Regions from separate parts of the Massilia sp. LC238 genome, predicted to be linked through region 2. Evidence: predicted binding sites of a transcription regulator. Region 2 holds the regulator's gene; the other holds the start of a gene.
What was found. The regulator NrdR, encoded in region 2, represses ribonucleotide reductase genes. The targets are predictions, from matches to a motif close to CACNANATNTNGTG.
Positions count from the first base shown of each region.

Region 1: a site for NrdR is predicted at 3,841-3,854, ahead of FG94_RS20125 (ribonucleoside-diphosphate reductase subunit alpha). Genes of this name have one in related genera too.

Region 1 is NZ_JNNN01000073.1:127,596-133,757, reverse strand. It holds gene FG94_RS20145 (inner membrane protein YpjD) at 1-150, shown strand, start outside; gene FG94_RS20140 (PP0621 family protein) at 147-410, shown strand; gene FG94_RS20135 (nitrogen regulation protein NR(II)) at 419-2,071, shown strand; gene FG94_RS20130 (sigma-54 dependent transcriptional regulator) at 2,105-3,571, shown strand; gene FG94_RS20125 (ribonucleoside-diphosphate reductase subunit alpha) at 4,070-6,162, shown strand, end outside.
Region 2 is NZ_JNNN01000078.1:355,235-361,396, reverse strand. It holds gene ribD (bifunctional diaminohydroxyphosphoribosylaminopyrimidine deaminase/5-amino-6-(5-phosphoribosylamino)uracil reductase RibD) at 1-1,037, opposite strand, end outside; gene FG94_RS22870 (GspH/FimT family protein) at 1,116-1,685, opposite strand; gene FG94_RS22865 (type IV pilin protein) at 1,682-2,131, opposite strand; gene FG94_RS22860 (hypothetical protein) at 2,131-2,847, opposite strand; gene FG94_RS22855 (PilW family protein) at 2,853-3,755, opposite strand; gene pilV (type IV pilus modification protein PilV) at 3,782-4,297, opposite strand; gene nrdR (transcriptional regulator NrdR) at 4,439-4,897, opposite strand; gene glyA (serine hydroxymethyltransferase) at 4,945-6,162, opposite strand, start outside.

The sequences.
Region 1 (6,162 bases), on a different contig from region 2:
TTCGCGGCGCTGCTGGCCGGCCGCCGTTATCAAGGCTGGCGCGGCAAGACAGCGCTGCGCTTCACGCTGGCGGGCTTCGCCACGCTGGCGCTGGCCTACGTCGGCAGCCGCTTCGTGCTCGAAGTCGTCCTGCACCGGGGGCTGGCATGAGTCGCGTCATCTTCTGGATCCTCCTGATCGGGCTGGTCGTCATGGCAATTCGCGCCAAGCTCAAGGGCCTGGGCGGGCGCCAGCAGCCGCCCCTCAATCGGCAAGATGCGCGTGAACCGCCGCGCCAGGCGCCGGTGGCCGAAATCGAAACCATGACCCAGTGCGCGCACTGCGGCATCCATTTCCCGGCCTCCGAAGCGGTGCACGCCGACGGCCACGACTACTGCTCGCCGGGCCACGTGCGCCTGCCGCCGCAGTAAGCCGGCCGATGTCGCCAGCAGCGGTGCTGTCCCGCGAAGCGCGCATGACCCTGTGGCGCTCGCTACAGACCTTCACCGTCACCCGCATCGTCATCGCGCTGGTGCTGCTGCTCTACCTGGGCGTGCGCATCACCGACGGGGGCGTGCGCCTGGACGCGGCCAACACCCCGGCCTGCCTGTTCTACCTGGTGGCGGCGCTCGTTTTCGGCGCGCTCGGCGCCTGGTGGCGGCGCCGCTTCGCGCTGCAGCTGGGCTGCCAGATCGCGCTCGACCTGGCCGTGATCTCGCTGCTCTACCTGGAAGCCGGCGGCATGCGCAGCGGCCTGGCGATCCTGTACCTGTTCCCGCTGGCCGGCGCCGCCATCCTGGCTCCCCTGACGCTGGCGCTGTTTGCGAGCGCGGTCGCGACCCTGTTCCTGCTGCTTGAAACCACCTGGCAGGTCTTCATGCAGGACAACGGGCGCTCGCCGATGCAGGCCGGGCTGTACGGCGCCGCCTTCTTCGCCGGCGTGCTGGTGGTAAACCGCCTGGCGGCGCGCCTGATCAAGCAGGAAGAACTGGCCGCGCAGCGCGGCGTCGACCTGCGCGTCCAGCAGGCGATCAACGCGATCGTGATCGCCGACGTCGGCGACGGCATCCTGGTGGTGGGCGACGACAGCGCGGTCTTCACCGGCAACCCCGCGGCGCGCCGCATGCTGGGCCTGGAAGGGGAGGTGGCGGCGTTCCGGCTGGGCGAGGCGCCGGGGCTGGAACCGCTGGCGCAAGCTTTCAGCGCCTGGCTGCGCGCGCCGAGCGAAGACGCTGCGTTCGTGACCGTCAAGCCCTACCAGGAAGACGCGGGCCCCCTGCGCGGCCGACGCGACCAGCCGGTGCACCTGAAGCTGCGCTTCGCGCGGGTCGACACGCTGGATGTCGCGCTGGGACGCAGCGTGGTGTTCATGCAGGACGTCAGCGCCATCGAGAACCAGGCGCAGCAGCTCAAGCTGGCCTCGATGGGACGCCTCACCGCCAGCATCGCGCACGAGGTGCGCAATCCGCTGTCGGCGATCGGCCACGCCACCGCGCTGCTGGCCGAAGACCTGCACGGCCCGGCCGAGGTGCGCCTGCTGAAGATCGTGGGCGACAACGTGACGCGCGTGAACCGCATGGTCGAGGACATCCTGCAGCTGTCGCGCAAGGTGCAGCCGAACGGCGAGCCGGTGCAGCTGGCCAGCTTTCTCGCCGAGCTGAAGGCCGAATTCTGCGAAACCCATGGGCTCGCGGCTGATATAGTCTACCTGGGCGACCCCGGGACGAGCGCGCTGCGCTTCGACCCGCTGCACCTGCACGAAGTGCTGCTCAACCTGCTGGGCAATGCGGTGCGCTATGCCAGCCGCGAGCCCGGCAGCATCCGCATCTTCCCGGCCCTGGACGCCGCCGGCCGCATCGAACTGCACGTGCAGGACGACGGCCCCGGCATCACGCCCGAAGTGCGCGCCCACCTGTTCGAACCCTTCTATACTACCTCGAGCAAGGGCACGGGCCTGGGCCTGTACCTGGCGCGCGAGCTGTGCCTGAACAACGACGCGAAGCTCGACTACGAATACCGCTTCGACCCCACCGCCACCGGACCGCGCCGGGCGAGCGGGCGTTTCGTGATCAGCTTCTCGCAGCCGGCCTAGGATCCGGCTGCTTATATATAGTGTGAGAGAACCATGACCGCACCCCGCATCCTGGTGGTCGACGACGAAGCCGACCTGCGCGAACTGCTCGAGATCACCCTGCTCAAGATGGGGCTGGACGTCGACAGCGCCGCCACGCTGCGCCAGGCGCGCGGCCTGCTCGAGGAACACGACTACGCGCTGATCCTGACCGACATGCGCCTGCCGGACGGCCTGGGGCTGGAACTGGTGCGCGAGGTCACCGCCTCGCACAAGGGCACGCCGATCGCCGTCATCACCGCCTACGGCAGCGCCGAGAACGCGGTGGTGGCGCTCAAGGCCGGCGCCTTCGACTACATCTCCAAGCCGGTGGCCCTGGATGCGCTGCGCGTGATGGTGCGCTCGGCCCTGAAACTGCTTGATGCCCCGGCGCCCCGGGCGGACGGCGCGGCGCCCGGTTCGCGCATGATCGGCACGTCAAGCGCGATGGCGGCCTTGCGCGCCCAGATCGGACGGCTGGCGCGCTCGAACGCGCCGATCTCGATCACGGGCGAATCCGGCAGCGGCAAGGAACTGGCCGCGCGCGAGATCCACGCCCAGAGTTCGCGCGCCGGCAAGGCGTTCGTGGCGGTGAACTGCGGCGCCATTCCCGAAACCCTGATGGAAGCCGAGTTCTTCGGCTACCGCAAGGGCGCCTTCACCGGCGCGGCCGAAGAGCGCGACGGCTTCTTCCAGGCCGCCAACGGCGGCACCCTGATGCTGGACGAAGTGGCCGACCTGCCGCTGCCGATGCAGGTCAAGCTGCTGCGCGCGATCCAGGAGCGGCGCGTGCGCAAGATCGGCGCCACCACCGAAGAGCCGGTGGACGTGCGCATCATCAGCGCCACCCACCAGGACCTGGCGAAATGCGTGGAGCAGGGCAGGTTCAGGCAGGACTTGTTCTACCGCCTGAACGTGATCGAACTGTCGCTGCCGCCGCTGCGCGAACGGATCGACGACCTGGCGCCGCTGGTGGACGCGATCCTGGCGCGCCTTGCCGGGCCGGGCCAGGCCGCGCTCGGACCGGGCGTGCTCGATGCGCTGCGTGCCTACTCCTTCCCGGGGAACATCCGCGAACTGGAAAACGTGCTGGAGCGGGCGCTGGCCTTTGCCAACGACGGCGTGATCGAAGTGGGCGACCTGTCGCTCAAGGCGGCGCGGCCGGGCGACGCGTTGCGGCGCGAACCGGCCGCGAGCGCGCCGGCGCCCATGCCCGCGCCCACGCCCTTGCCGGAACCGATGCCGACGCCTGCGCCTGCCCCGGTGGAGGCGGCGCCCGCTTCCGCCATGCTGGGCCCCAACGGCCTGCCGAGCAACCTGCCCGAGTACCTGAGCCAGGTCGAGCGCGACATCATCGGACGCGCCCTGCAGCAGACCCAGTTCAACCGCACCCAGGCAGCGAGCCTGCTCGGCATCAGCGTGCGCCAGCTGCGCTACCAGATGCAGAAGCTGGAGATCTGCGCGCCGGACGACCATGCGTGAGTCTCCTGCAAAAGCGCGAGTCGGCATGTCGTGATGTTGTCTTTTCGCCAGTGCAAAATGCACAAGAACGATGCGCCGCGCATGCAGTTGATTAAGCCTTGTGCAGCGTTCCGGATCAGGGTTAGTGCTCACTCACCGCATACCGCCCGTCGTTCTTGCCCTATGGGCTTGTCAAGCCAGCGCACCAAAAAAAACAAAAAAAATTACGGGCTCCGTCACTTGCCCTGACCTAGGTCAGGCACTACAATTAGTCTCATATCAAGTTCGAACACTAGATATAGTGGTAGTGGATCAGAAGAAACTAGATTCACGTTCGACTTGAAGCTTGCTCTGCAAGCTACTGAATTAACAACGATTTCTACCCTGCCGCATTGATCTCATCCTTGGTTGCCAGTGAGGAGTTCCAGCTGGCGGGGTATCGCTTTGCTTAAAATTTTGTCCGGTTGACAAGTCCGGCTCAAGACAACAACGGCAAATCCGCTGCTCACTGGAGGCTCAATGCAAACAGCACAAGACATTTCGATCAATCCGCACGTCACCCCAGGCGCGTCGGCCACCGCCACGCCCGCAGAAATCGTCGCACGTGGTGACTACCGGGTTATCCGCCGCAACGGCGCCGTGGTCGCTTTCGAGCCGCACAAGATCTCGGTCGCGATGACAAAGGCCTTCCTCGCCGTCGCCGGCGGGCAGGGCGCGGCGTCGGCCCGCATCCGCGAGCTGGTCGAGCAGCTGACCAACAACGTGGTGGCTGCCCTCGTGCGCCGCCAGCCGAACGGCGGCACCTTCCACATCGAAGACGTGCAGGACCAGGTCGAACTGTCGCTGATGCGCTCGGGCGAGCATGACGTCGCCCGCGAATACGTGCTGTACCGCGCCAAGCGCATGGAAGAGCGCAAGGCCGCCAAGGAAGCCGCCGGCGGTACTCCGGTCGCCGCGCCGCAGATCCACGTGGTCGACGGCGGCGAGCGCCGTCCGCTGGACATCAACGACGTCCACGCCCTCGTGAACGCCGCTTGCTCGGGCCTGGAAAAGCACGTCGACGCCGACGCCATCGTCGCCGAGACCCTGAAGAACCTGTACGACGGCGTGCCGGTCGAAGAGCTGCACAAGTCGGCCATCCTGGCCGCCCGCGCCCTGATGGAAACCGACCCGGCCTACAGCCAGGTCACCGCGCGCATCCTGCTGCACACCATCCGCAAGGAAGTCTTCGGCCATGAAGTGCCGCAAGCCGGCGCCGCTGCCGAGTACATCACCTACTTCCCGCAATACATCGCCAAGGGCATCCAGAACGAACTGCTGGACGAAGAGCTGGGCAAGTACGACCTCGAGCGCCTGGCCAAGGCCATCGTCGCCGACCGCGACCTGCAGTTCGGCTACATCGGCCTGCAGACCCTGTACGACCGCTACTTCCTGCACGTGCGCGAAACCCGCATCGAGATGCCGCAGGCCTTCTACATGCGCGTCGCGATGGGCCTGGCCCTGCGCGAAGCCGACCGCGAAGCGCGCGCCATCGAGTTCTACAACCTGCTGTCGTCGTTCGACTTCATGAGCTCGACCCCGACCCTGTTCAACTCGGGCACCCGCCGCTCGCAGCTGTCCTCGTGCTACCTGACCACCGTCGGCGACGACCTGGAAGGCATCTACGACGCGATCAAGGAAAACGCGCTGCTGTCGAAGTTCGCCGGCGGCCTGGGCAACGACTGGACCCCGGTCCGCGCGCTGGGCTCACGCATCAAGGGCACCAACGGCAAGTCGCAGGGCGTGGTCCCGTTCCTGAAAGTGGTCAACGACACCGCCGTGGCGGTGAACCAGGGCGGCAAGCGCAAGGGCGCGGTCTGCGCCTACCTGGAAACCTGGCACATGGACATCGAGGAATTCCTCGACCTGCGCAAGAACACCGGCGACGACCGCCGCCGCACCCACGACATGAACACCGCGAACTGGATTCCCGACCTGTTCATGAAGCGCGTGATGGAGAAGGGCCACTGGAGCCTGTTCTCGCCGAGCGAAACCCCGGACCTGCACGACAAGGTCGGCAAGGCCTTCGAAGAAGCCTACGTCGCCTATGAAGCCAAGGCTGCACGCGGCGAAATGACCGTGTACAAGAAGGTCGAAGCGCTCGACCTGTGGCGCAAGATGCTGTCGATGCTGTTCGAGACCGGCCACCCATGGATCACCTTCAAGGATCCGTGCAACATCCGCTCGCCGCAGCAGCACGTCGGCGTGGTGCACTCGTCGAACCTGTGCACCGAGATCACGCTGAACACCAGCGCCGACGAGATCGCCGTCTGCAACCTGGGCTCGGTGAACCTGCCGCAGCACATGAAGGGCGAGGGCCTGGACCACGCCAAGCTGCAGAAGACCATCCGCACCGCGATGCGCATGCTGGACAACGTCATCGACATCAACTACTACGCCGTGGACAAGGCGCGCAATTCGAACCTGCGCCACCGCCCGGTGGGCATGGGCATCATGGGCCACCAGGACTGCCTGCACATGATGCGCGTGCCGTTCGCTTCGGAGAAAGCAGTCGAATTCGCCGACAAGTCGATGGAAGCCGTCTGCTACTACGCCTACCTGGCCTCGACCGA
Region 2 (6,162 bases):
CGCGCCAGGTCGTGGAAGCGCAGCCGGCGCTGCTCGGCGAGGCGCGCCAGCGGCGGCAGCGCGAACATGCCCTGCCCCGGCCCGATCAGGCTCGGGGCCAGGTAGACCAGCAGTTCGTCGACACAGCCTTCGCGCACCATCGACGCATTCAGTTTCGAACCGGCTTCCACGTGCACTTCGTTGATCTCGCGCCGGCCGAGCTCGCGCATCAGGGCCGGCAGGTCGACCTTGCCTGTCGCATTCGGCAGCAGGATGACTTCATGGCCCGCGGCGCGCAGCAGCGCGGCCTTCTCGGCGCTTTTTCCCTGCAAGTCGAGGGCGGCGACGATCCAGCACGGCTCTCCCTGCAGGATGCGCGCGCCGAGGTCGATCTCGAGCCGGCTGTCGACGATCACGCGGCGCGGCGGCAAGGGGGTGTCGATGCCGCGCACGGTTAGTTGCGGGTCGTCGGCCTTGACCGTGCCGATGCCGGTCAGGATCGCCTGTGCGCGGGCGCGCCAGGCGTGGCCGTCGGCGCGGGCTTCCGGGCCGGTGATCCATTGGCTTTCGCCATCGGCCAGCGCGGTGGCGCCGTCCAGGCTGGCGGCGACCTTCAGGCGCACCCAGGGCAGGCCGCGCCGCATGCGCGAGAAGAAGCCGATGTTCAGCTCATGGGCCTGCTCGGCCAGAACGCCCGAGGTGACGGCGATGCCGGCCGCCTCCAGCTGGGCCAGGCCGCGGCCGGCGACCAGCGGATTGGGGTCGAGCATGGCGGCCACCACGCGCTTGACCCCGGCTTGCACCAGCGCGTTCGAGCATGGCGGCGTGCGCCCGTAATGGCTGCAGGGCTCCAGCGTGACGTAGGCGGTGGCGCCGGCCACGTCGTGGCCGCGCCGGCGCGCGTCGCGCATCGCCTCGATCTCGGCATGCGCCTGTCCGGCGGGCTGGGTGTGGCCGGCGCCGATCACGACGCCGTCGCGCACGATCACGCAACCGACCCGGGGATTCGGCGCCGTAATCAACATGCCTTTGCCCGCCCAGGCCAGGGCCAGCGCCATGCCGTCGGTATCGTTGTGAATCTGTGCCGTATCGTTTGCCAAGGTATTCCGTTCCGCTATCGAGCCCGCAGCCGGGAGCTAGGGCGGCGCCTGGGCGCCGTCGCAGCCATCGTCGCGCGCCGGGTTGCACTGCCGTACGCGTCCGAGCATGTTGATTTTAATACGCCGGGTGTGCCCACCGTGGAACATGGACAGCGTACCGAGCCGCGACGCGCCGCTGTTGCTGTCACTGCAGCTGCGTCCGGCGCCATTGTAGGCGATGTACTGGGGCGGCGCTGACTGGGTGAAGGAAAAGTCGATGCGCAGGCCTTGCGGCAGCGGCCCGTGGACGGCCAGTATCTCGTCGCCGATTCCCGGCTGGCGGTCGCCGTCGCGGTCGATGAAGACGGTCCAGCCGCGCGTCCAGTCGGCCCCGGCCGGGTCGCGCGGCGCCAGCTTGACCTGTTCGTTGCGGGCGATCGCCTGCGCCCGTGTATGCAGGACGGCGTCATGCAGTTCGCCGGCCGCCGCCCTGATCTGCTGGGAGGCCAGCAAGGCGTGCAAGTCCGGCGCGGCGACCGCGAAGGCCACGGCGGCGATCGCCAGCACCACGGCGAGCTCGGCCAGGGTGGCGCCCTCGGCGGCGCGGCTCTGGACGGGGCCGCTCATGGCCAGCAGCGCGGCCCGCTGCCGCTCGCGCCCTGTGCACCGGTGCTGTCCAGGCGCAGCTCACCGCAGTCGGGATCGCTGAAGCCCGTATCGACGTTCGCGGTGCCCGGCCGGGCGCGCAGCGCGATGCACTGGCTGATGGCCTGCCCTTCGCAGGCACGCCCGTCGAGCTCGTAGGCGCTGTCCTGCGGACGCGAACCTAGCCACCAGCGGAACTGGCGGCTGTCCGCATCCTGGGAGGCGACCGAGAACGCCACATAGGTATGGTGCAGGGCGCGGTACTGTTCCTGGCGCTGCATGGCGTCGACCAGCGCCAGCTGGGCCTCGACCCGGCGCGCCTTGACCACGTGGCGCGCATACCCCGGGTAGGCGATCGCGGCGAGGATCGAGACGATCGCCAGCACGACCAGCAGCTCCACCAGCGTGAACCCACGACAGCGCTTCATCATCCCTCCGCTCCCGCCGCCACGGCCTCGTGCCAGTTGCCGATCTCGCGCCAGCCTACCCGGATGCCGGGTCCGCCCGCCGTGCCCGGCAAGGGGGGCGGCGCGGGCGCCGGCGCTTGCGGGTTTGATTCTTCTGCCGGACCAGCCAGCAGTTTGCGGTAATAGGCCTGCAGCGCCACCTGGGTGGTCGCCGCGCTGCCGAAGCCGAGCGCGCTCACCCGGTACAGCAGCGCGCCGCCGGCTGCCGGCATCCGTTCGATCAGGTAGCGCGGGGCCTGGCCTGGCAGCGCCCCCTCTCCGACCGGAAGCAGCGCGCCGGTGAAGGTCCCGAGCGGGACCGCCGGGCCGTCGTCGTCCGCCAGCAGGGCGAATACCGCGCGCGCGTCCGGCGCGTGTTCGCACAGGCCGTCATAGGGCCTGCCGCCGCCGCAGCCGGGGGCGAACACGGCCGGAGTGGCCTGCGCCAGCGCGGCGGCGCGCGCCGAGCCCGGATCCGCGCCGCCTTCGATGTCGTGCTCGGCGTCCGCCAGCGCGGCCATCGCGGCCTGCAGCGCCAGCAGCCGGTCGCGTTCATGACCGGCGGCGCGCGCGCCGCTGATCGCGGTGCGCGCCGCGGCAATGCTGCTCAACAGCACGGCCAGCATCAGCAGCAGCGCCGTGAGCAGCGCGACGCCATGCTGGGCGGCGCGGCTTGGCGGGTGGGTGAATGCGCGCATCGGCGTCAGCGCACCCGCGCAGGCAAGGCGATCGTGGTGCCGAACACCTTGCGGTAGCGCGGCCCGTCGTCGCCGGACAGGGCCGTCTCGTGCAGGCGCGTGCCGGCGTCGATGCCGGCGAGCGCGCCATAGTCGCGCCCGAACAAGTCGTACACCAGATCGCGTGCCGAGGCGAGCCGGCTGGCCGGCCCGCGCAGCAACAGGGCTACGCGCACGCTTGCGATCTTCTTCCAGTGGGTGCGCCGGCGCAGGTCGGCGTCGCGCTCGGCGGGGGTGCTGCCCACCAGCACCAGGCCCGCGTCCAGCCCGGCCAGCGCGCTGGCGTTCAGGTAGCGCTCGGGCGTGCCGTCGGCGTCGCCATCGAGCCCGTACAGCACCTGGAAGCTGTCGACGGCGCCGACCACCGCGTCCGCCGACCAGGCGCTGGCGCCGCGGTACTTGCAGCGCAGCTCGGTGTCGCCCTGGGCATTGCGGGCGACGTAGAAGATGCTCCAGCCTTCCTCGTCGCGGTGCACGGCGAAGCCGGCGCAATCGAGGCTGGTGCCGTCGCCGTTGGGCGGCGCACCGGTGCCGGGGAAGCGGATCGCCAGCACGTCGCTGCCGTTGACGGCGTCGACCGGCGCATTGTCGATGCCGAAGCCGGCTTGGCTGACCCGGCGGGCATCGAGCCCGGACAGGCGTGCCGGCGCGTCCGGCTCCGGTCCGGCGCTGTGCTCCTCCCAGTCGGCCGCCGCCGACTGGCGCACGGCGCGCGCGACCGCCTCCAGCGCGTAGCGTCCGGCATCGTCCATCGCAGCCGTCTCCACCTGCGCGGCGAAGGCGCGGTTGGCCCAGATGAACAGGCTGGCGGCGGCAAGCAGCACGCCCAGGCCGACGACCATGGCGACCAGCAGTTCGGGCATCGTCATCCCCCGCTCCCGGTGTGCGCGGCGCATCATCGGAGCACCCCCACGTAGCCGGGCGCATCGCCGCTACCCTGCCAGCCCAGCTTGACGACCGGCAGGGCGTCCGCATTGCCGTCGCAGCTCCAGCGCGGGCGTCCATCGGCGCTGTCCCAGGGCGAGCCGTCGCGGCACACCGCGATGCGGCCGCGCGGGAATTGCGCATGCACCGCCTGGCGGATTTCATGCAGGTCGAACTCGGCCAGCCGGGCCGGCGTGCAGGCGGCGTCGAAGCAGCTGGCGCCGGCCACGGGCGGGCCGCCTACCGCGTCGTAGGACAAGGCCAGGTAGGGATTGGCGCCGTCGGGCAGGCTTGCCACCGCGGGATTGACCTGCATGCGCGCGGACAGCGAGGCTGCCAGCTGGGCCGCCTCGGACATCAGCGCCGACTGCTGGCGGGTGCGTTCGGCGCTGAGCTGGGTGGCGCCCGCGCCGACGATGCCGACCGCCAGCACGAACAATGCGACCAGTACCTCGGCCAGCGTGAAACCATGAGTCTTCCCCTGCACGGCACCCTCCCCTCGTTAGCCTGCGCAAGCAGCTTGCGCTTGCGAGCTGCGAAGTTATCAGGCGTGGCGGGGCCAGCCGTGAGCTGGCGCAATCGGGTTTGGGGAACTGCTGAGCTTAGGTGGCAGCGCTTGCTACAGCGCTCATTTACGCGGCTGGCCGACTTCGGCGATCGCCTCTTGGAACTCGGCCAGGTCTTCGAAATTCTTGTACACCGAGGCGAAGCGGATGTAGGCGATCTTGTCGAGGCGCTTGAGTTCCTGCATCACCAGCTCGCCGACGTAGCCGGTGTCCACCTCGCGCAAGCCGCTGGTCAGGAGCTTTTCCTCGATGGTGGCGACCGCGGTATCGATGGCCTCGGCCGCGACCGGGCGCTTGCGCAGGGCCAGCATCAGGCTACCGCGCAGCTTGTTCGACGAGAACTCGGTGCGGCTGCCGTTCTTCTTGACGATGATCGGCATCGACAATTCGATGCGTTCGTAGGTGGTGAAGCGCTTGTCGCACTTCGCGCAGCGCCGGCGCCGGCGGATGGCGTCCCCCTCCTCGGACACGCGGGTGTCGAGGACCTGGGTATCTTCATGCTGGCAGAACGGACATTTCATGGGCGCCGGAGATTCAAAAAGGGCCGCAGCGAGCGGCCCTGGGTTGCTTACTTCGCGTAGACCGGATACTTGTCGGTCAGCTGCTTCACTTCCGCCTTGACGCGCTCGATGGTAGCCGCGTCGTGCGGGTTGTCCAGCACGTCGGCGATCAGGTGGCCGACCTTGACCGCGTCTTCTTCCTTGAAGCCGCGGGTGGTGAAGGCAGGGCTGCCCAGGCGGATGCCCGAGGTGACGAAAGGCTTCTGCGGGTCGTTCGGGATGCCGTTCTTGTTGCAGGTCATGTGTGCCTGGCCCAGGATCGCTTCCGCTTCCTTGCCGGTCAGGCCTTTCGAACGCAGGTCGACCAGCATCACGTGCGACTCGGTGCGGCCCGAGACTATGCGCAGGCCGCGCTCGGTCAGGGTGTTGGCCAGGGCGCTGGCGTTCTTGACCACCTGCTTCTGGTATTCCTTGAACTCCGGCGACAGCGCTTCCTTGAAGGCCACGGCCTTGCCGGCGATGACGTGCATCAGCGGACCACCCTGGATGCCCGGGAAGATCGCCGAGTTGATCTGCTTTTCGTACTCGGCCTTCATCAGGATGATGCCGCCACGCGGGCCGCGCAGCGATTTGTGGGTGGTCGAGGTGACGAAGTCGGCGTGCGGCACCGGATTCGGGTACTCGCCTGCGGCGATCAGGCCGGCGTAGTGGGCCATGTCGACCATGAAGTAGGCGCCGACTTCCTTGGCGATGCGGGCGAAGCGCTCGAAATCGATGCGCAGGGCGAAGGCGGAAGCGCCGGCGATGATCATCTTCGGCTTGTGCTCGCGGGCCAGGCGTTCCATGGCTTCGTAGTCGATGTCTTCCTGCTCCGTCAGGCCGTAGGAAACGACGTTGAACCATTTGCCCGACATGTTCAGGGCCATGCCGTGGGTCAGGTGGCCGCCTTCTGCCAGCGACATGCCCATGATGGTGTCGCCTGGCTTGAGCATGGCGAAGAACACACCCTGGTTGGCCTGCGAGCCCGAGTTCGGCTGCACGTTGGCGGCTTCGGCGCCGAACAATGCTTTAAGGCGGTCGATCGCCAGCTGCTCGGCGACGTCGACGTATTCGCAGCCGCCGTAGTAGCGCTTGCCCGGATAGCCTTCGGCGTATTTATTGGTCAACTGCGAGCCCTGCGCTTCCATCACCGCCGGCGAGGTGTAGTTCTCCGAAGCGATCAGTTCGATGTGGTCTTGCTGGCGAACGTTTTCCTTCTGGATGGCATCCCACAGTTCCGGGTCGAC